2 regions of the Nocardiopsis nanhaiensis genome follow, and region 2 is predicted to be linked to the other one. Evidence: riboswitches for the same ligand, from Rfam matches in the RefSeq annotation. Region 2 holds a riboswitch; the other holds the start of a gene.

Region 1 (10,356 bases), on a different contig from region 2:
CCGACGGATCATCGCGCTCACCGCTGCCACCTGGGCGGTCAGCTCCTCGGCGTCGTCGATCCGGTTCAGGGGGTCGTGCTCGTCGCCGTGGTTGGCGATCTCGTGCCCCTGGGCGTAGGTCCGCCGCAGTACCCCCGGACGGGTGAGGACCGGTCCGCCGTTGAGGTAGAACGATGCGGTCACCTCCTCCTCGGCCAGAATGTCCAGGAGGTGCGGTGTGGCTTCGGCCGGCCCGTCGTCGAAGGTCAGCGCTACACACTTGGTCTCGCCGTCGTAGCAGTCCACGCCCTCTTCACCGGCGGTGAAGACGCCGGGCGGGTCGGTGTCGGCCTCTTCCGCGTCCGCCGCGTCCTCCTCGCCGTCGGCCTGCGGCAGGTCCAGGTCGGGCTCGTCCACGAGGGAGGCCTCCCTGGCCCGTTCTCCCAGGTCCGACAGCAGCGGCGCGGCTTCTTCGTGCTCGACCACCACGGTTTTGCGGCCGGGCTCCGCGTCGGGCACGTGCTCCTCGACGACGGGGGACAGGTGTCCGTCGTCGAACTCCACTACCAGATCGCCGTCGTCGTTGAAGCCGATCGAGTCGTAGGTCCGCAGCACCGGCCACAGGCCTTCGACGTCCACGTCCTCGTCCTCGGCTAGCTCCTCGCGGGCGATGCTGTTCAGCTCGTCCAGTTCCTCCTGCCCGGCCAGGAGCTCGGTGGAGTAGGCCGCCGTGTCCGTCGCTGCGTCGTACCAGTAGGTCGAGTAGCCCTCGCGGAGCCCGTGCATGTCCTCCTCGGTGCGCAGTAGGCGCACCCCCAGCACCCCGTCCCCGGCTGCGGCCAGCTCCCAACCGATGTCCAGGCTCACCGGATCGCGGGTGCCAGCGCGGAAGTCCTGGACCTCGCCGTCCACCCGGGCGGCGAGGGCTGCGGTGAACGCCTCCGCGCCCGCCAACTCCGGGTAGGCCACGCTGATCTCCACCCCCTCGGGCTCATAGGGGTGGTCGGGAAAGTCCTTCGCGTCGCCCCGCCACTCGGTGACCTCCTCGTCGGTGTCCTCCGCCGCCCCGTCCACCAGTACCGTCAGCCGGTCCGGGTCGCCCCCGTCCGCCCCGGTCTCACACGCGGCCAGGGGCAGGGCCAGCGCCACCAGCATCGCCCCGGGCCAGAGCGGGTGGCGGCGGCCCACCCGGGACCGGGGAACAGTCCGGTCCGGTTCAACTCTCCTCGACGACAAAACCCGACTCCCTCGTCCCATTACAGGGTGCTCACACGGCTGCTGGGAGCAACATAGGCGACAACACCCCTGGCCCCGGGGCTGTGACCACATGTGGACACAGCCCCGGCCGGGATCGCGCACCGGGAGTCACCCCTCGTCGCCCGCGGCATCCTCCTCAGCGTCGTCCTCGTTCTCCTCGTCGTCCGTCTCCGGGGGTTCGGGGAGGCCGTCGTCGTAGGTCTGGCCGGGCTCGGTGGTGCCCAGCATCTGGGTCACCGTGACCATGGTGTACCCGCGTTCGTCCAGTTCACGAATGATGTCGACGGAGGCATCGATGGTGGTGTCGTGGATGTCGTGCATGAGGATGATCGCGCCGTCCTCGGCGCCGTCGACTGCGCGCTCGGCCACCAGGTCGGCATCGCGGTCCTTCCAGTCGCTGGTGTCCACGCTCCACATGATCTGCGCCAGCCCGAGGTCCTCGGTGACCTCGGCGACGGTGTCGTCGGTGGCGCCGTAGGGCGGGCGCATCAGGTCCATCGTGTAGCCGGTCTCCCGGTACACCAGGGCCTGGGTCGCCTCCAGGTTGTCGTGGGCCGACCCCGCGCTGGTCTCGGTCAGGTTCGGGTGGCTCAGGGTGTGGTTGGCCAGCTCATGGCCCTCCGCGTAGGTACGGCGCAGGATCCACGGGTTCTCCATCACCGGGTGGCCGGTCACGAAGAAGGTGGCGCGGGCGTCGTGTTCGTCCAGGGCGTCCAGCAGCTCGGGGGTCCTGCCGCCGGGGCCGTCGTCGTAGGTCAGGGCCACGCAGTCGGTGTCGGGGTCGGAACAGTCCACTGCTTCCTCATGCGGGGCCAGCTCCCCGGGCGCACCCTCCGCGGAACCGTCCCTGTCGGTGTCGGGGGCCTCGTCCACGGAGAACTCGTGCACACCCGTGGTCGCGGCCTCGCGCACGCGCAGCCCCAGTTCGGACAGGAGGGCGTCGGCCTCGTCACGGTCGATCACGGCGTGGATCCGGCCCTCGTCGGCTGGGGCGACCTGTCCGGCGTCGAACTCCACCACCAGGTCACCGTCAGGGTTGAAGCCCACCGAGTCGTAGAGGGCGCTGATCGGGTGCAGGGCGGAGGACTCGGCGGGGCCGTCCGCCAGGGCCTCGCGCACCTGTTCGTTGAGCTCGTCCAGTTCCTCCTGTCCGGCGAGCAGGTGGGTGGAACCGTGGACCATGCCCGTCTCGGTCTCGTACCAGAAGGTGCTGTTGCCCTCGCGGGTCTCCTCGGAGTCGGTCTCCTCGGTGGTGATCCGAACACCGAGGATCCCCTCTTCTGCCGCGGTCAGGCCCCATTCGCCCATGAACGAACTCGCGCCCGGGTTGGCGGCGTCGAAGGCGTGCACCTGGGCGGTCAGGGTGCGGTCCAGGAAGTCGGTCAGCGGCGTGGCGTTCGGGATCACGGGGTAGGCGACGCTGACGTCGCTGTCGCCCTCGTAGTCGATCTCGGTCTCGTCGATGCCGGAGACGGCGTCGGCGTCCACGGTCGTGAGTTCGTCCGGTTCACCGGTGGCCGGGAGGCGTTCCTCCTCGGCCTCGGGCGGGTTGGCCGTGTTCTGGGCACTGCCCGGTTCCACGAGGGGGCCCGAGGACCGGGTCGCCAACAACACCAGCCCCAGTAGGACGACCATGGCGACCACGACCGTCAGAATGGGGCGGTCGGGGGCCATGGTCGGGCGGTCCTGCTGATTCACCTGTGTTTCTCCACGTTCATCGTCAGACGAACGTTCGCGGGGGAGGCGGGGGCGCGCTCTCCCACGTAACGCTGATGTCGGGTGTGATGCCGGGCACACGGCGGGGGTTTCGCGTCGCGGCTCCGGATTCGGCTCATGGCCGGGGGCGGCCACGCCGGGTACAAGGGCGGAGGGGGCTCTCCCTATACTTGCAGTCGTGGAAGGTACACGCTCCATACTTTTCGCCCCGGAGCCCTCCGGGGCGGGTGGTGCGTGTCGAGAGAGGGAACCCGGTGCGAATCCGGGACTGCCCCGCAGCGGTGAGTGGGAACGACCGTCGCCATAAGCACTGGTGAACCGACCGGAACAGTCGGAAAACCGGGAAGCGGTGACTGCTAGGAAACCCGGCTCTACAGCCGGAAACGCCCACGAGTCCGAAGACCTGCCTCCACCCGGCGGCGCACCCGTGCCGCCGGTGGTCCCGTGCCCCGAGGGAGGGCCGAGGACGGAGACGACCGTGCGCGCATGACGCGCGCGTTTCGGTGTGTCCGCGTCCTCGCTCACCTCGCGACCGGGATCTGGCTTTCGACGAGGGAGAGAAGCTACATGGACAAGAACTCGGCGGCCTCCCAGCCGTCCGTTCGTTCTACGGTGCACGGTTACCCGCGCATCGGTCCCGACCGCGAACTCAAGCGCGCCAGCGAGTCCTACTGGAAGGGCGGCACCACCGCCCAGGAGCTCGACGCTGTCGCCGCCGGCCTCCGCAAGGGCGTCTACGCCCAGCTGCGCGAGGCGGGCGTGGACGACATCCCCTCCAACACGTTCTCCTACTACGACCACGTGCTGGACACGGCGGTCCTGTTCGACCTCGTGCCGTCCCGCTTCACCTCCCCGGCCCAGGCCGAGGACCGGGACGAGCAACTGCGCCGCTACTTCGCCCTCGCCCGTGGTGAGCAGGGGGCCCCTCCGCTGGAGATGACCAAGTGGTTCGACACCAACTACCACTACCTCGTCCCCGAACTCTCCCCGAGCACCAGGCCGCGCCTGGTCGGTGACAAGCCCGTCGCCGAATTCCGCGAAGCCTCCGGGGCCGGCTTCCAGACCCGCCCCGTGCTGGTCGGTCCGCTGACCTTCCTGCTGCTGTCCAAGGCCGCCGACGACGCCCCCGAGGGCTGGGAGCCCATCGAGCTGCTCGACCAGCTCCTGGACGCCTACACCAAGCTCCTGGGCGACCTGAAGGCGGCGGGCGCCACCGAGGTCCAGCTCGACGAGCCGATCCTGGCCACCGACGAGGGCCGTGCCGCCGTCGGCCACCTGGAGCGCGTCTACCAGCGCCTGGGTGCCCTCACCGAGCGCCCCTCGCTGCTGGTCTCCGCCTACTTCGGCTCCATCGGCTCCGCCGCCCTGCGCGTGCTCAAGGAGTCGCCGGTGGATGCGGTCGGCCTGGACCTGGTCACCGACGGCGAAGGAGTCGCGGACCTCACCGCGGTCTCCGGTCTGGGGGCCACCCGCCTGGTCGCGGGTGTCGTGGACGGCCGCAACGTCTGGCGCGCCGACCTGCCCGCCACCGCCGCCGAACTCGGCACCCTGCTGGGCTTCAGCGACGAGCTCACGGTGAGCACCTCCTGCTCTCTGCTCCATGTCCCCATCGACCTGGACGCCGAGACCGAACTCGCGCCCGAGCTGCGCGAGGCCCTGGCCTTCGCCAAGCAGAAGGCCAAGGAGGTGGCCCTCCTGGGCCGCGTGCTCTCCGAGGGCGGCGACGCCGAACTCGGGGCGTCCGAGCCCCGGACCCCGGCCTTCACCGACGCCCGGGTGCGCGCCCGTCTGGACGCCCTGGGCAAGGACGCCTACGAGCGTCCCGAGAACCGCGGGGCGCCCAGCGAGGTCACGCTCACCACGACCACCATCGGTTCCTTCCCACAGGTCCCGGAGTTGCGCCGGGCCCGTGCCGCGCACCGCCGCGGCGAGCTGGCCACGGAGGAGTACCACCAGGTCCTCCGTTCGGAGATCGACCGCGTCATCGCGCTCCAGGAGGACATCGGCCTGGACGTCCTCGTCCACGGTGAGCCCGAGCGCAACGACATGGTCCAGTACTTCGCGGAGCAGCTGGAGGGCTACGCCACCACGCTGAACGGCTGGGTGCAGTCCTACGGTTCGCGCTGCGTGCGTCCGCCGATCCTGTTCGGTGACGTCTCGCGCCCTGAGCCGATGACGGTCGAGTGGATCACCTACGCCCAGTCGCGCACCGACAAACCGGTCAAGGGCATGCTGACCGGTCCGGTCACCATGCTCGCCTGGTCGTTCGTCCGCACCGACCAGCCGCTCGGGGAGACCGCCCGCCAGGTCGGTCTGGCCCTGCGTGACGAGGTCGCCGACCTGGAGCGCGCGGGTATCCGCCACATCCAGGTGGATGAGGCCGCCCTGCGCGAGCTCCTGCCGCTGCGCGACGAGCAGCGGCAGGCGTACCTCGACTGGGCGGTCAACTCCTTCCGACTGGCCACTTCGGGGGTCGCGGGAAGCACAACCATCCACACGCACATGTGCTACTCGGAGTTCAACCAGATCGTCGGCGGTATCGAGGCGCTCGACGCCGACGTCACCAGCGTCGAAGCGGCCCGTTCACGGATGGAGCTGGTCGAGGAGCTGGGGCGGCGCGGCTACAAGCGCGGAATCGGCCCGGGCGTCTACGACATCCACTCGCCTCGGGTGCCCTCGGTGGACGAGATCGAGGGTTCACTGCGCCTGGCGGCGGCGCACGTCGATGCCGGGAACCTGTGGGCCAACCCGGACTGCGGTCTGAAGACGCGCGGTTACGCCGAGACCGAGCAGGCCCTGCGCAACATGGTCGAGGCGGTCCGCCGCGTGCGAGCTGACCTCTAGGGCGCCTTAGGTGCTCAACCGCGCCCGGTCACCCTCGGGGCCGGGCGCGGCCGGTAAGGCGACAACGCGAGACTCGACGAATACCCCAAAGGGGGCCGCGGCACGTGCCGCGGCCCCCTTTCTACGCAGTTTTCGGGTGTTCCTCTCCAGCGAGAGGAGCGGGATCAGGTACCGACGACGTTCAGCGCGTCAGCCGCCGCGTCGACCATGATGTCCTCGAGGTCGCTCGGCATTTCGAGAGCCGCCTTGGCTTCGTCGTCGCCCAGGACGTCGTTCAGCTCGTACTCGATCCGGATGTTGAGGTTCTCCGTGCGCACCATCACGGCGGCGAAGGGGAGCGCGTCCCCGAGGATGTCGTTCCTGGTGTACACGTAGTGGGCCTCGTCGCCCAGCCCGTCGATCTCGTTGCTCTCCTCGACGTGCTCGGCCTCGTGCGTGGAGTAGCTGCCCTCACCGGTGTAGTTGTCGACCGACCGCTGGAAGTCCTCCCCGGCGCGCTCGGTGGAGTCGCTCGCGGTGTAGGGGACCTCGTAGACGATCCGGAGGCTGCCCGCCGCGTCATCGGAGTTGCCCTCGGGGGCGTCACCGCGGCCGGTGCAGCGGGCGCTGTTGTCGGAAACCGACTTGTCGCCGCCATCGGCGATCAGGAAGTTGGCCGAGATCTCGTCGGTCACCGCGTCGCAGGGCTCGGTCGGCACCTCGAAGGGCGGCTCACCGGCGGGACCGGCGTCGCCGTCGGGCTCGGTCGTGGTCTCGTCGTCGTCCGATCCGTCCGGCTCGTCCTCTACTTCGTCGTCGGTGGTCTGCGACGTCTCGTCGGGGTCGGCAGCGACCTCATCACCTTCGTTGCCGTTGGTGACCAGCATGACGACCACGGCGATCACCAAGACGATGATGATCGCGCCGCCGCCGATGACCACCCACAGGCCGGCTTTGCTACCGCCACCGCCCTGGGGAGGCTGTCCGGGGGGCGGGAAACCGCCGGGGCCGCCAGGAGGACCGTAGGGCGGCTGGCCGCCGGAGTACATGCCCTGGTCCTGCCCGGGGCCGCCCGGGCCCGGGTACGGGCCTCCGGGCTGGCCGAATCCGGGCTGGCCGGGCTGACCGGGGTCGCCGTAGGGGCCTCCCTGCGGCTGGCCGAAAGGCGGCTGGCCGCCGGTGCCGTCCCCACCACCGTAAGGATTCTGCGGTGGCTGGTTGTAAGGTCCGTTTTCGCTCATGGCTCCCCTCGCCCGGTGATGTGCTAACCGTTTTCTCTGGGACGCGTGTGCGCGCCGGTGGGTTCTCACGAGTTCCCGTGGTGACCGTCGGCGGATCGCCGGGCGGATGACAGCACGGGGAACCGTGGGGGAGGCGGACCCGCTTCCGCGCCGGGCCCGCGGGCGAGTGCGGGGTGACGTGGGCGGGAGTTCCCCGTGTCGTGAGGAGGTCCCCGGTGATACGGGGTGCCGACCGCCGCGATTGGAGCCGACGGGTCGGTTACCCGCAGGCCAGGGGTCGGGACGTGTTGCATCCTAACTGGGTGGGCCGGGCCCGTGGCAGGGCGGACCTGGGGTAGGAGGGAAGATCGTCACCGTTTTGTGCTTCTCGCGAGGAGACTCACCATTGACGTTGCACAATTGTGACTTCGTTTCGTGGACATCGCGCATTGAGGCCGGGTAATAGACTTCGGGCGAAAATAAGGCCTTTGGTCCCGGGGCGCGGGCGAAAACCTTTCCGGGTGATGTGCCTTACTGCGAGGGGTAGTGGCCACTGGGCAAGGGGTGAAACCTGTGACCGGTTGTGGCCACGGGGGACTGATCAGAACATCGAGATGTGCACGTGGTCGAAGTGGTTCTCGGTGAGGTTGCCGCGGTCGGACATGTCGCGCCAATCGGTGTCGCCGCGGCGCACATCCCAGATCTGCTGCCGGTAGATGATGTACATGACCCCGAGGTCCTCGGCGTTGTCCATGGCGTACTCGGAGATGTCCCAGCCGCGCTGGACCTCCTCCTCAGTGGGCATCCCGCCGCTCGCGTGCAGCATGAAGTCGCAGGCCCGGCCCAGGGGGTGCTCGCCGACGACGAAGCCGCCCTCCTCCCGGTAGCAGCCCACGCCGCCCACGTCGTCTCCGCGGCCGAACTCCTCGATGATCGTGTCGCGCATCTGCTCCGTGCGCGGGGTGATGTTGTTGTGCGACTGCATGGGCTGGTCAGGGTGGTCGGCGATCAGGCGCCGCACGTCCATCCGCCGCTCCTCGAGCGCGTCCATGTCCTCCTCGACCTCGGCCAACCGCTCTTCCGCGTTGGCTTGGGCCACCTCTTCACGGGACAGCGCTTGGTCGAGCTGGTCGATCTTCTCCTGGTTGGTGGTGGACAGGTAGTCGATGACCATGGCACGGTCGATGACCTCGTCGGGCTCGGCCTCGACGAACAGTGACATGGAGGGGTCGATGCCGCTGCTGGTGTAGGTGGCCACGGCCAGGGAGCGCACCTGGTCACGGGCCTCCTCCGCGTCCTCGCGCGTGGATTCGGCGCGGTCCTCTGCCCGTTCGGCCTCCTCCAGAACGGCCTCCATGTCGCGCAGCTCGCCCTGGTACTCGTCGGTCAGCTCGTCGGCACGGGACTGGAGGTCACTCATGCTCTCCGGTTCCTGGGGCGCGAACTGGGGAGCCAGGGCGGCCGCGGCGGAGACAGGCACGGTGATCGCGACGGCGACGAAGGAGGCGGCGAGCACGGCGGCCCGGGTCCGTGCCGGGCGCAGAACGGCGGGCAGGAGCTCGATGCCGTCGGCGAGGGCTTCCCGCCACGTGTACTCGGAGGGATCGGGGGCCCAGAAATCGGCGTAGTCGTCCACTCGGCTCGGATCTTCGGGCTGCACGGTGTGGTCGCTCCTTGGGCTCACACACGTCCCCTGCGGGCACGGGGGCGCTGTGGGCGCGTCTTCTCGTCTTACCCGGGCGGGGCGCGCGGCCGCCTTCGGAGCTGCCTGGCCCTCGGCACTCACGACGCGCTGCGGCGGGGAGAGTCACGGGATGCTCAAGAGTGTAGGCACTCGCGCGGCCCTTCGGGAGGGACAGGCTGATTCCATCTCCCAATAGAGGCCGCGATGTGGTGTAACTAACCACATTCAGGCGCGGCATTTGGCCGAATCGACCGCTCTCGCCATGGTTGAGTGGGTGGCGTGAAGGCTCCTGAGTACGGTATAGCGACCCCCGCCAGCAGGGCGGACACCACCCGGCGGTGTGTTCCGCTGCCCGGTGGCCGTTGTCGGCTGCCCCGTCGCTGTCCAGTGCCGCGCCAGTTCTGACACGCGCCGTACCGGACACCACACGCCGGAGCCGGTTCCGGGCCCGCCCACGGGCCGCCCGTTCCGAGCCCTGACCGCCGGAAGCACCGGCGCGTCGCCGACGTCCGCCGGCCGAGCGCTTCGTACGCTCGTGAGTGGGCGTCACATCCACGCTGAGTCCAGAGCCCTCCCCTGCCCAAGGGCAGCCGCTGGACACCACCGCCAGACGTCGATGGGAAATCCGTGATTGACGCAGTGGGTCTACACAAGACCTACAGGTTGAAGAACCGCCAGGTGCACGCCCTGAACGGCGTGGACCTGCATGTCGAGTCCGGCGAGATCTTCGGGGTCGTGGGCCAGAGCGGTGCGGGGAAGAGTACTCTCCTGCGCTCGGTCAACCTCCTCGAACGCCCGGACAGCGGCACCGTGCGCGTGGGGGAGGAGGAGCTCACCTCTCTGCGCGGTTCCCGCCTGCGTACGGCGCGGCGGAGTATCGGCATGGTGCACCAGCACTTCGCCCTGCTTTCCTCCCGCACGGTCGCGGGCAACGTGGGGTTCCCCCTCGAGGTCTCCGGGGTGTCCCGCGCGCAGCGGGCCGCCCGCGTGGGGGAACTCCTCGAACTGGTAGGGCTGGGAGACAAGGCACGCGCCTACCCCGCCCAACTCTCCGGCGGTCAGAAGCAGCGTGTCGGTATCGCCCGTGCGCTCGCTTCGGACCCCAAGGTGCTGCTGAGCGACGAGGCCACCTCGGCGTTGGACCCGGCCACCACCGACTCGATCCTGTCCCTTCTCCGCCGCCTGCGCGACGAGCTGGGGCTGACCATCCTGCTGATCACCCACGAGATGGACGTGATCAAGCGGATCTGCGATTCCGCGGCGATCATGGAGGACGGTGAGTTCCGGGAGTCCGGCCGGGTGCTGGACCTCATCGGAACGCCGGGCTCGTTGCTGGCGCGCTCGCTCTTCCCCCTTCCTGACAACGGCGGCCCGGAGACGGTGGTCATCACCTACCCGCGCTCCTTCGACGAGCCGTTCATGTCCGAACTCACCCGCCGTTTCGACGTGGACGTGAACATCCTCGGTGGCGGCGTGGAGCAGGTCGCAGGGCAGTCCGTGGGTCGGCTCAGCGTCGACATGCGTGGAGAGCGCCGACGCGACGCGCTCACCTACCTGTCCGAGCACGGCCTGCTGGTCGAGGAGGCCGGAAAGTGACCATCAACCCCGCAGATGCCCTCGTCCTCGCCGACGGGGGTGCCGCTTCCGCAATCACCAACTTCTTCCTGGACTGGCCCA
Region 2 (10,356 bases):
CGCACGTTCCGCGCAGCGCCTGGCCGCGCACCTGGACGCCGGGCGGGACGTCGTGCTGCTGTCCGAGGGCGACCCGCTGTTCTACGGCTCGTACATGTACATGCACGACCGGCTCTCGGATCGGTACCCGACCGAGATCGTTCCGGGTATCCCCGCGTTCGCGGCCGCCGCCTCGGCCGCGGAGTCCCCATTGGCCCGGCAGACCGACGTACTCACGGTGCTTCCGGGGACCCTGCCCGAACCGGAGCTGGCCCGGCGCCTGGCCGGCACCGACGCGGCCGTGGTCATGAAGCTGGGGCGCACGTTCCCGGCGGTCCGGCGGGCACTGGAGGCGGCCGGGCGTCTGGAGCACGCGGTGTACGTGGAGCGGGCGTCGATGGAGGAGGAGCGCCGGATGCCGGTCGCGGAGGTCGACCCGGCGACGGTCCCCTACTTCTCGCTGATCCTGGTGACCGGGGACAGCCGGAACGGAACACGGTCCCGCACCGGCCGGACCGCCCCGCAAGCCGTGCCCGAGGCTGCCGAGCCGGCCGCGGAACTCCTGGTCGTCGGCCTGGGGCCGGGACCGGACCACTGGCTCACCGCCGAGGCGTCCGCCGCGCTGGCCGAGGTGGACCACGTGGTGGGGTACGGCGCCTATGTCGACCGGGTACCGCAGCGTGCCGGGCTCACCCGGCACTCCTCCGGCAACACCGTGGAACTCGACCGGGCCCGCCTCGCCCTCGACCTGGCTCGGAAGGGGGAACGGGTCGCGGTGGTCTCCGGCGGGGACGCGGGGGTCTTCGGGATGGCCACGGCCGTGTTCGAGGCGGCCGAGAACCCCGACTACCGGGACGTACCGGTCCGGGTGCTGCCCGGGGTGAGCGCCGTCCAGGCCGTGGCGGCGCGTGCGGGTGCCCCGGTCGGCGGGGACTTCGCGGTCATGAGCCTGTCCGACCGGCTCAAGCCGTGGGAGGTCATCGAACGCCGGCTTCGTGCGGTGGCCGGGGCCGACCTGGCGCTTGCGGTCTACAACCCGGCCTCACGGTCCCGGACCGAACAGATCGCCACCGCACGCCGGGTCCTGTTGGAGCACCGCGCGCCGGAGACGGTCGTGGTCGTGGGCCGGAGCGTGGGCCGGGAGGGCGAATCCCTGGAGGTGACGACGTTGGGTGACCTGGATCCGGCAACGGTGGACATGCGGTGCCTGCTGATCGTCGGCGCGTCCGGGACCCGGGTCTCCGAAGCCGGACGTGTGTGGACCCCGCGGTGGGTGGAGCAGGAGGCGCGGCAGTGACCGTGCACTTCGTGGGCTCCGGGCCCGGTGCCGCCGACCTGTTGACGGTACGCGCCACGCGCATGCTCGCAGCGGCGGACGTGGTGCTCTACCCGGGCACGTACCTGGACCCGGGGGTCCTGGACCACTGTGCACCCGGCGCGGAGCTGGTCGACACCCAGGGCCTGGACCTGGACCGCATCACCGAACGCCTCGTCGCCGCGCACACGGGGGGTCTGGCGGTGGTGCGGCTGACGTCCGGGGATCCGTCGGTGTACTCGGCGCTGTCGGAGCAGACCCGGCGGCTCGACGCGCGCGGCGTGCCGTGGGACGTCACGCCCGGGGTGCCCGCCTTCGCGGCCGCTTCGGCGCTGGTGGGACGTGAGCTGACCGTGCCGCTGGTGTCGCAGTCGGTGGTGCTGACCCGGACCCAGTCGCGGTCGAGCGCGATGCCGGAGACGGAGTCGCTGGAGGCGTTCGCGGCGACCCGGGCGACGTTGGTGCTGCACCTGGCGATCCGGCGGGTGCGAGAGCTCATGGAACGGATCGAACCGGAGTACGGGGCGGACTGCCCGGTCGTGGTCGCACACCGGGTCGGCGGGCCGGAGGAGGCGGTGCTGCACGGGACCGTCGGCGACATCGCGGACGCGGTGGAGGAGGCGGGGTTCCGCCAGGCCGCGGTGATCCTCGTGGGGCGCGCGTTGACACCAGGGGAGGGGGGCGAGTCGTTCCTGTACGACCCCGAGCGCCCCCGTGGCGGTACCTAGAGTGTCAGGGACCACTGCGTGACGGTGCGGGCCGGGGTCCATCCCGTGAACGTGCCGACGGGTGCGGTGGTCTCCACCGCGGTCCGGGTCAGTTCCCCGCCGCGGGCACGGTAGGCGTCGGCGAGCAGGTGTTCGGTCTCCAGAGTCACCCCGTGGACGACGATCCGCCCGCCCGGTGACAACGCCTCCAAACAGGCCTCGAGCACCCCCGGGCGGGTGGCTCCCCCGCCGACGAAGACGGCGTCGGGGGAGGGCAACCCCTTCAAAGCCTCCGGCGCGCGCCCGTGCACCACCTCCAGCCCGGGTACCCCGAGCGTGCCGGCGTTGCGCCCGATCCGCACGGCGCGCTCGGCCCCGGACTCGACCGCGGTGGCCGTGCAGGTCGGGTCGGCGCGCATCCATTCGACACCGACCGAACCCGCGCCCGCACCGACGTCCCACAGGTGCTGACCCGGCGAGGGCGCCAAGCGGGCCAGCGCCGAGACCCGCAGGTCGCGTTTGGTGAGTTGGCCGTCGTGTTCGAAGGCGTCGTCGGGCAGGCCGGGGAACAGGCCGTACCCGACCGGGTCGACGGTCTCCAGCGCGAGCATGTGCAGGGCCGGAACCTCCGCCGGAGGCGAGGCGCACCAGGCCTCGGCGGTGCCCTCCCAGCGGGACTCGTCCGCGGCCCCCAGGTCGCCGAGCACGGTTATCCGGCATGCGGGGTGCCCGGCGCCGGTCAGCAGAACGGCGACCTGCGCGGGGGTCGACGGTCCCGAGGAAAGGACCAGCAGGCGGCGCCGCGGCCCCAGGTGGCGCAGCACCAAGCGGGGGTCGCGCCCGACCAGGCTCACGACCGTGCACCGTTCCGCGGGCCAGTTCATGCGGGCGCGCGCCAGGGCGACCGAGGACACCGCAGGCTCCACCCGCACCGCGCCGGCACCGAGCACATCGACGAGGGTGGTGCCGATACCGGAGACGAAGGGGTCACCGGAAGCGAGGGCGACCACCCTGCCGTCCCCGAGCGACGACAGCAGGGACGGCAGCCCTTCGCGCAGGGGTGACGGCCACGGTTCCCGCTGCTGCCCGGGGCGCTCCGGGAGCATCGCCAGGTGTCGGCGCCCGCCCAGGACCGTGTCCGCGTCCAGGACGAGCCGGCGCGCCCGCTCCGGGAGCCCTTCCCAACCCTCGGCGCCGACCCCGACAACGGTGATCCCGGGGCGGGGCGGAGGGCGCTTGTCGACCGTCATGGCTGTGACGTTATCGTGGCGTGCACAGGCACGAGGTGCCCCGGGTCCCCAACCGTCGGAAACGGCGGCTACGGAGGCTGGGGAGAATCTGGGAAGACCGGTGAGAGTCCGGCACAGGCCCGCTGCGGTGAACCGGGCCCCGAACACGGGGACCCGGCAAGTCCGAAGACCGGCCTCGCGCCCGCCCCTTACCGACGGCGAACACGAGCGGGAGCCTCACTATGCCTCAGCGGCCTGCGCACTACCCCTTCTCCGCGATCGTGGGGTGTGACACCGAGCAGCTCGACGACCTGGGGCTGGCGCTCGTCCTCACCAGCGTGTCCCCCGAGATCGGAGGGGTGCTGGTGCGCGGACAGAAGGGCACCGCGAAGTCCACCGCCGTGCGCGCGCTCGCCTCACTCCTGCCCCCGGTCGAGGTGTACCGGGGCGACCGTTTCTCCGTGGACCCCGCCGACTCCGGACAGCAGTCCCCCGACGGCCCCTTCGGCGCCGAGACCGCCGTGGAGAGCCGACCGGTCCGCTTGGTCGACCTGCCCGTCGGCGCCACCGAGGACCGGGTGCTGGGATCGCTGCACTTGGAGCAGGCGCTTACGCACGGAAAGGTCGCCTACGAGCCGGGGTTGCTGGCGCGGGCCCATCGCGGACTCCTGTACGTGGACGAGGTGAATCTACTCCACGACCACCTCGTCGACCTGCTCCTGGACTCCGCCGCGACCGGCCGGGTGACGGTGGAGCGCGACGGGTTCTCCGTGGAACACGCGGCCCGGTTCCTGCTCATCGGAACCATGAACCCGGAGGAGGGCGAGCTGCGGCCCCAACTCCTGGACCGGTTCGGGCTGACCGTCGAGGTGACGGCGCCGACCGACCCCGCCGCACGGGCCGAGGTGGTGCGTCGGCGGCTGGCCTACGACAGCGATTCCGCGGGGTTCGCCGCCAGGTACCACGACGCCGAGGAGGCCCTCGCCGACCGCATCGCGAAGGCGCGCAGCGCGCTGGAGCGGGTGCACCTGTCGGAGGCGGCGCTGCTGAAGATCGCCGAGGTGTGTTCGGCCTTCGAGGTGGACGGGCTGCGGGCCGACATCGTGACCTCCCGCGCAGCAGTGGCGCACGCCGCCTGGGCGGGGCGCGAGACGGTCACGCGCGCCGACATCCGCCGCGCGGCCCTGCTGACGCTGCCGCACCGGCGCCGTCGCAACCCCTTCGACGCACCGGGACTGGACGAGGAGCTGCTCGACCGGATCCTGGGTGACGAGGAACCGCCGCCGGACCCGCCGCAGCCGCCGGATTCCTCGGACTCCCCAGAGACCACGGACCCTTCGCAGGCCCCCGACCCGCCGGAACAGTCCCCGGAGGACACGGGGCCCGAGGGGGCGGGCCCCGACACCCAGGGCCCGGAGAACGCCTCGGAGGAGACCGGCGAGGCCCAGGAGACCGACGTACCCCCGAACACGGACGCCCCGCGGGACCCCAGTGAGGATTCCGAGGACGGCGGCACCCCGCCCCCCTCGTCGGAGAAGGCCACGAGCACGGTCGGATCCACGGCCCCCTACCGCGCCCGCAAACTCACCGTGCGCGGGGCGGGCCAGGGCGCCGACGGCAAGCGGAGCCGGGCGGTGGGCCGGCGCGGCCGCCGGATCGGCGCCACGCGGCCCGGTGCCGGTTCCGGATCATCGCTTCACCTGGTGGAGACCGTGCGCGCCGCGGCGTCCGGTCCCAGGGACGGCGACGGGGTGCGTATCCGTCCGCAGGACCTGCGGATGGCGGTGCGCGAGGGCCAGGAGAGCAACCTGATCCTGTTCTGCGTGGACGCGTCCGGATCGATGGCGGCACGCAAACGCATGGGCGAGGTCAAGACCGCGATCCTGTCCCTGCTCCTGGACGCCTACCGGCGCCGCGACAAGGTCGGGCTCATCACCTTCCGCGCGCAGCGGGCCGAGCTGGTGCTGCCGCCGACACATTCGGTGGACGTGGCCGCGGCCCGGCTGGAGGACGTGCCCGCGGGCGGCCGGACGCCGTTGGCGGAGGGGTTGCTGGAGGCCGACCGGGTGCTGCGGCGCGAACAGCGGCGCGACCCCCGCCTGCGTCCGCTGCTGGTCGTGGTGACCGACGGGCGGGCCACCGGTTCGCGCGGTGCCGTCCAGCAGTCCCTGGCCGCGGCCGACCACATCGCCGGGCAGGAGGTCTCCACCGTCGTGGTCGACGGCGAGTCCGGGCCGATGCGGCTGGGGCTGGCCCTCGCGCTCGCCGCACGCCTGGGAGCCGAACACCTGCCGGTCGGCGAGGTCAACGCCGATGCTCTGAACACCGCCGTACGAGAAAGGGCCGCCTGATGCCGCAGGGCCAACCGTCCGTAGTGCCCGACGACGGGCTCACCACACGACAGCGCCGCCACCAGCCGCTTCTGGCCGTCCACACCGGGGACGGAAAGGGCAAGTCGACCGCGGCCTTCGGGCTGGCGCTGCGCAGCTGGAACCAGGGTTGGCGGATCGGGGTGTTCCAGTTCGTCAAGTCGGCCAAGTGGAGGATCGGCGAGCAGACCGTCCTGGAGCGGCTGGGGAAGCTGCACGAGGAGACCGGTGAGGGCGGCCCCGTCGAGTGGCACAAGATGGGTTCCGGATGGTCGTGGATCCGCCGTAAGGACGGCGAGGAGGACCACGCGGCGGCCGCTGCGGAGGGCTGGGCCGAGATCAAGCGCCGCCTGGCCGACGAGCGGCACGACCTCTACGTGCTCGACGAGTTCACCTACCCGCTCGCGTGGGGCTGGATCGACGTGGACGATGTCGTGGAGACCCTGTCGAACAGGTCGGGGCGCCAGCACGTGGTCATCACCGGGCGGCGGGCCGACCCGCGCCTGATGGAGGCCGCAGACCTGGTCACGGAGATGGCCAAGGTCAGGCACCCGATGGACAGCGGCCGCAAGGGCCAGCGGGGGATCGAGTGGTGACGTCCTCGGTAGCTGCCCGAACGGAGGCGGCGGGGACCCTGCCGCGGGTCATGGTGGCCGCACCGATGACCGGCCAGGGCAAAACCACGGTCGCGACGGGGCTCATGGCGGCCCTGCGCGGGTCCGGGCTCGCGGTGAGCGGGCACAAGGTGGGGCCCGACTACATCGATCCGGGGTACCACGCGCTGGCGACCGGGCGACCGGGCCGGAACCTGGATCCGCACCTGGTCGGTGAGGACCGTGTGGCGCCGCTGCTGCTGCACGGGGCGCGCGGGGCGGATACGGCCGTGGTCGAGGGCGTCATGGGCCTGCACGACGGGCGGATCGGCACGGATGGATTCGCGTCGTCGGCGCACGTGGCGGCCCTGACCCGGACCCCCGTGGTGCTCGTGGTGGACGTGGCGCGGATGTCGCGTTCGGTGGGCGCGCTGGTAGCGGGCATGGCCGACTATGACCCGGCCGTGGAGGTCGCCGGGGTGATCCTGAACCGGGCGGGATCGGACCGCAACACCACGGAGGTCGTGCGGTCGCTGCGTCTGCCCGTGCTGGGTGTGGTGGGCCGGGACGAGGGGTTGGCCTCGCCGTCCCGGCACCTGGGGCTCGTGCCGGCGGCCGAGCGGGACGGTGCGGCGCTGGTCGTCGAGCGCATGGCCGAGCAGATCGCGCGGCAGGTGGACCTGGACGCGGTACTGGAGGTGGCCCGGTCCGCGCCCGCGCTGGAGGCGGAACCGTGGTCGCCGGTGCTGTCGGGGGTACCGGGGGCCGGGGCGCGTGCTTCGGGTACCGACGACCGCCCGGTGGTGGCCGTGGCCGGCGGCCGGGCGTTCACGTTCCGGTACGCCGAGACCGAGGAGCTGCTGGCCGAGGCCGGATGCCGGGTGGAGGTATTCGACCCGCTCCGGGACTCGGCGTTGCCAGCGGGCACGCGCGGACTGTACCTGGGGGGCGGTTTCCCCGAGGTGCACGCCGGCGAGCTGGCCGCGAACCGGGGGCTGCTGGGGGAGCTGCGGCAGGCGGTGCGCGACGGTGTCCCGACGGTCGCCGAGTGCGCCGGGATGCTGTACCTGGCCAGGACCCTGGACGGGGAGCCCATGGCCGGGGCGCTGGACGCGGACGCGCGGATGTCGGAGCGGCTGACCCTGCGCTATCCGGAGGCCGTCGCGCCGTCGGACACGCTGCTGACGCGCGCCGGGGAGCGGGTCACGGGGCACGAGTTCCACCGGACGCGGCTGGCACCGGGGGCCTGCGGGCGGACGCCGGCGTGGGAGATCGACGGAACGGCCGAGGGGTTCGCGTCCCCGAGCGTGCACGCCTCGTACCTGCACGTCCACTGGGCCGGACACCCGCGGCTGGCGGCGCGGTTCGCCGCTGCCGTGTACGGGACCGGTCCGCACTTTGCCGCCACCGCGCCGAGCGCCGCCACCGCCGCTCCGCGCGCTGCCACCCGCGGGCACGAACAGGGTTCGGCGGACACACACGGTCCAGGGGAGGCGGCAGCCGTACCAGTCCCCGTGTCCGATCCCCTGCGCCACCACGGGGACCGCGAGACCGGTAACGGGCTCCTCGACTTCGCCGTCAACGTCTACTCCGGCCGCCGGCCCGAGTGGCTCGACCAGGCACTGCGGGACAGCCTCGACGACGTGGGCGCCTACCCCGACGCGGCGCCGGCGCGGGCGGCCATCGTCCACCGGCACGGCCGTCGCGCCGACGAAGCCCTGCCGACGGCTGGCGCTGCCGAGGCCTTCACCCTGCTCGCACGGGTGCGCCCGTGGCGGCGTCCAGTGGTCGTGCACCCCCAGTTCACCGAACCGCACTCCGCCCTGGAACAGTCCGGGCACGCCGTGACGACCGTGCTCTGCCGGGCCGAGGACGGATTCGCTTTCGACCCGGAAGCGGTGCCCGAGGACGCCGACCTCGTGGTCGTCGGCAACCCGACCAACCCCACGGGGATCCTGCACCCGGCCGAGACGCTGCGGCAGCTGTGCCGACCGGGCCGGGTGGTGGCGGTGGACGAGGCGTTCATGGACGCGGTCCCGGGAGAACCCGAGTCCCTGGCGGGGGAGGCGCTCCCCGGGCTGGTGGTCCTGCGCAGCCTCACCAAGCACTGGTCCATCCCGGGCCTGCGCGCCGGCTACGTGGTCGGCGACGCGCGGGTGGTGGACGAGCTCACCCGCGCCCAGACGCCGTGGTCGGTCTCCACCCCCGCGATCGCCGCGACCGCGGCCTGCACCGACACGCGGGCCACCGCCGAGGCCGACGCGCGGGCGCGGATCCTGGAGAACCAGCGCGCCGTGCTCGAGGCCGGGCTGCGCGAGCTGGGGGTGGCGTTCGTTCCGTCCCGTGCGCCGTTCGTGCTGGTGCGGGTGGGGCACGGGGTACACGGCCGTCTGCGGGACGCCGGGATCGCCGTGCGCCGCGCGGACACTTTCCCCGGGCTCGACGCCTCCTGGATCCGGGTGGCGGTCCGCCCCGAGCGGACCACCCGGCGCTTGCTCACCGCCCTGGCCGGACTCCCGAGGGCCGAGGAGGCTGCGCGCGACGCGCACATATGACGGGCGCCTATGCGGCCGGACCGCTGCCGGAAAGGCGGTCGGCCCTTACCGCAGGGAGAGCACCCAGGTGAGCGCCGCGGACACGTCGTGCACGGCCGGGACCCCTGGGGGACCGGGTGGCCTGCGGACCACCACGACCGGGACACCGAGGGAGCGCGCCGCCGCCATCTTCGGCCAGGTGTAGGTTCCGCCCGCGTCCTTGGTGACGAGGACGCCGGTGCCGTGGCCCTGCATGAGCCCGTGTTCCCCGTCGAAGGTGTAGGGGCCGCGGCTGGTGACGAGTCTCCATGCCTCGGGCAGATCGAGGTCGGGCACGTCGACCACCCGTGCGAGCACGGAACGGCTCCCCAGGGCGGGCACGAACCGCTTCAGCTCCTGGCGGCCGACGGTGAGGAACGGGTGCCCGCCCAGTTCCGCGGCACGGTCGGCGGCCTCCTCGTGGGTGTCCGTGAAGTGCCAGGCCGGGTCGGGCTCCCACGGCGGGCGTTCCAACCGCAGCAGGGGGAGCAGCCCGGTGCAGGCGGCGGCCGCGTTGGCGGTCATGCCGAGGGCGAAGGGGTGGGTGGCGTCGACCACGGCGTCGTAATCCGACAGGGCCGCGCGCAGCCCGTCGACGCCACCGAACCCGCCGATACGGACCTCGCCGACGGGCAGCCTCGGGCGGGCCACGCGTCCGGCGAGGGAGGAGGTCACGTGCACCCCGGCCTCCACCAGGAGGGCGGCGAGCTCGCGTGCCTCTGACGTCCCACCCAGGATCAGCACCCGCGGGGCGGCGGGGCCTGCCGCAGGAACGGCCCCGCGCTGTGCCTCCTGGGCGGGCGTCCTCTGCGCCGACCCGCCGGGCACGGCAGCCCCTGCCTCGCCCGGCGCCCCGGGCGGCAGCACCGGCATCCCACCGGGCGCGCCCGCGCGGGCGAGGCCGAGCAGAGCGTCGACGTCGAGGTGCCGCTCCACCAGGTCGCCCAGCAGGTCCAGCCGCCGTTCCCGCGCGGCCGCGAACTCCGTACCGGACGACTCCAGGCCCAGCGTCCGCGCCAGGAACGCGGACCGGAACCCGTCGCCCTCCAAGCTCCCGTGCCACATGGTCCCGTAGACCGCACCCGACCGGGTCCCGCCCAGGAACTCCTCGCCCCCACCGCCGACGGTGACCCGCCCGTGGTGGATCTCGTAACCGTGCGCGGGTGCCCCGAGCGCGCTCCCCCTGGGCAGGCGCAGGGTCTTGTCCGCGGTGAACTCGGTCCGCACGTCCAGCAGCCCGAGCCCGTCGGCAGACGCCCCGGCCCCGGCCTCCACCCCGTCCGGGTCGGCGATCGTCCGCCCCAGCATCTGGAACCCGCCGCACACCCCGAGCAAGGGTCGGCCCCGCCGCACGTGGTCGTGCAGAGCCCGGTCGAGGCCGCGCGCACGCAGCCAGGCCAGGTCGGCGAGGGTGGACCGGCTCCCGGGCAGCACCACCAGGTCCGCGTCGGACAGGTCGTGCGGGGAGGAGGCGAATACGACGTCGAGCCCCGGCTCCAACCCGAGGGCGTCCACGTCGGTGAAGTTGCTGATCCGCGGCAGCCGCACCACCGCGACCCGGCGCACGGACCCGCTCTCCGATCGGTCCCCG

What was found. A riboswitch is a leader RNA that binds a small molecule or an ion and turns the genes downstream of it on or off. The one in region 2 is predicted to bind cobalamin.
Region 1: linked by a shared signal. The riboswitch ahead of metE (5-methyltetrahydropteroyltriglutamate--homocysteine S-methyltransferase) and the one ahead of ACYVD1_RS01090 (VWA domain-containing protein) in region 2 are both predicted to bind cobalamin.

The regions. Positions count from the first base shown of each region.
Region 1 covers NZ_BAAGZJ010000039.1:8,673-19,028, forward strand. Annotated here, with positions in the region: gene ACYVD1_RS19075 (polysaccharide deacetylase family protein) at 1-1,215, opposite strand, end outside; gene ACYVD1_RS19080 (polysaccharide deacetylase family protein) at 1,345-2,910, opposite strand; cobalamin riboswitch at 3,179-3,363, shown strand; gene metE (5-methyltetrahydropteroyltriglutamate--homocysteine S-methyltransferase) at 3,520-5,796, shown strand; gene ACYVD1_RS19090 (DUF3558 domain-containing protein) at 5,961-7,016, opposite strand; gene ACYVD1_RS19095 (coiled-coil domain-containing protein) at 7,597-8,655, opposite strand; gene ACYVD1_RS19100 (methionine ABC transporter ATP-binding protein) at 9,319-10,275, shown strand; gene ACYVD1_RS19105 (methionine ABC transporter permease) at 10,272-10,356, shown strand, end outside.
Region 2 covers NZ_BAAGZJ010000002.1:29,236-39,591, reverse strand. Annotated here, with positions in the region: gene ACYVD1_RS01105 (precorrin-2 C(20)-methyltransferase) at 1-1,276, shown strand, start outside; gene ACYVD1_RS01100 (cobalt-precorrin-4/precorrin-4 C(11)-methyltransferase) at 1,273-2,022, shown strand; gene cbiE (precorrin-6y C5,15-methyltransferase (decarboxylating) subunit CbiE) at 2,019-3,251, opposite strand; cobalamin riboswitch at 3,294-3,427, shown strand; gene ACYVD1_RS01090 (VWA domain-containing protein) at 3,473-5,581, shown strand; gene cobO (cob(I)yrinic acid a,c-diamide adenosyltransferase) at 5,581-6,195, shown strand; gene ACYVD1_RS01080 (cobyrinate a,c-diamide synthase) at 6,246-8,747, shown strand; gene ACYVD1_RS01075 (cobalt-precorrin-6A reductase) at 8,793-9,503, opposite strand; partial or broken gene ACYVD1_RS01070 (cobyric acid synthase) at 9,612-10,356, opposite strand, start outside.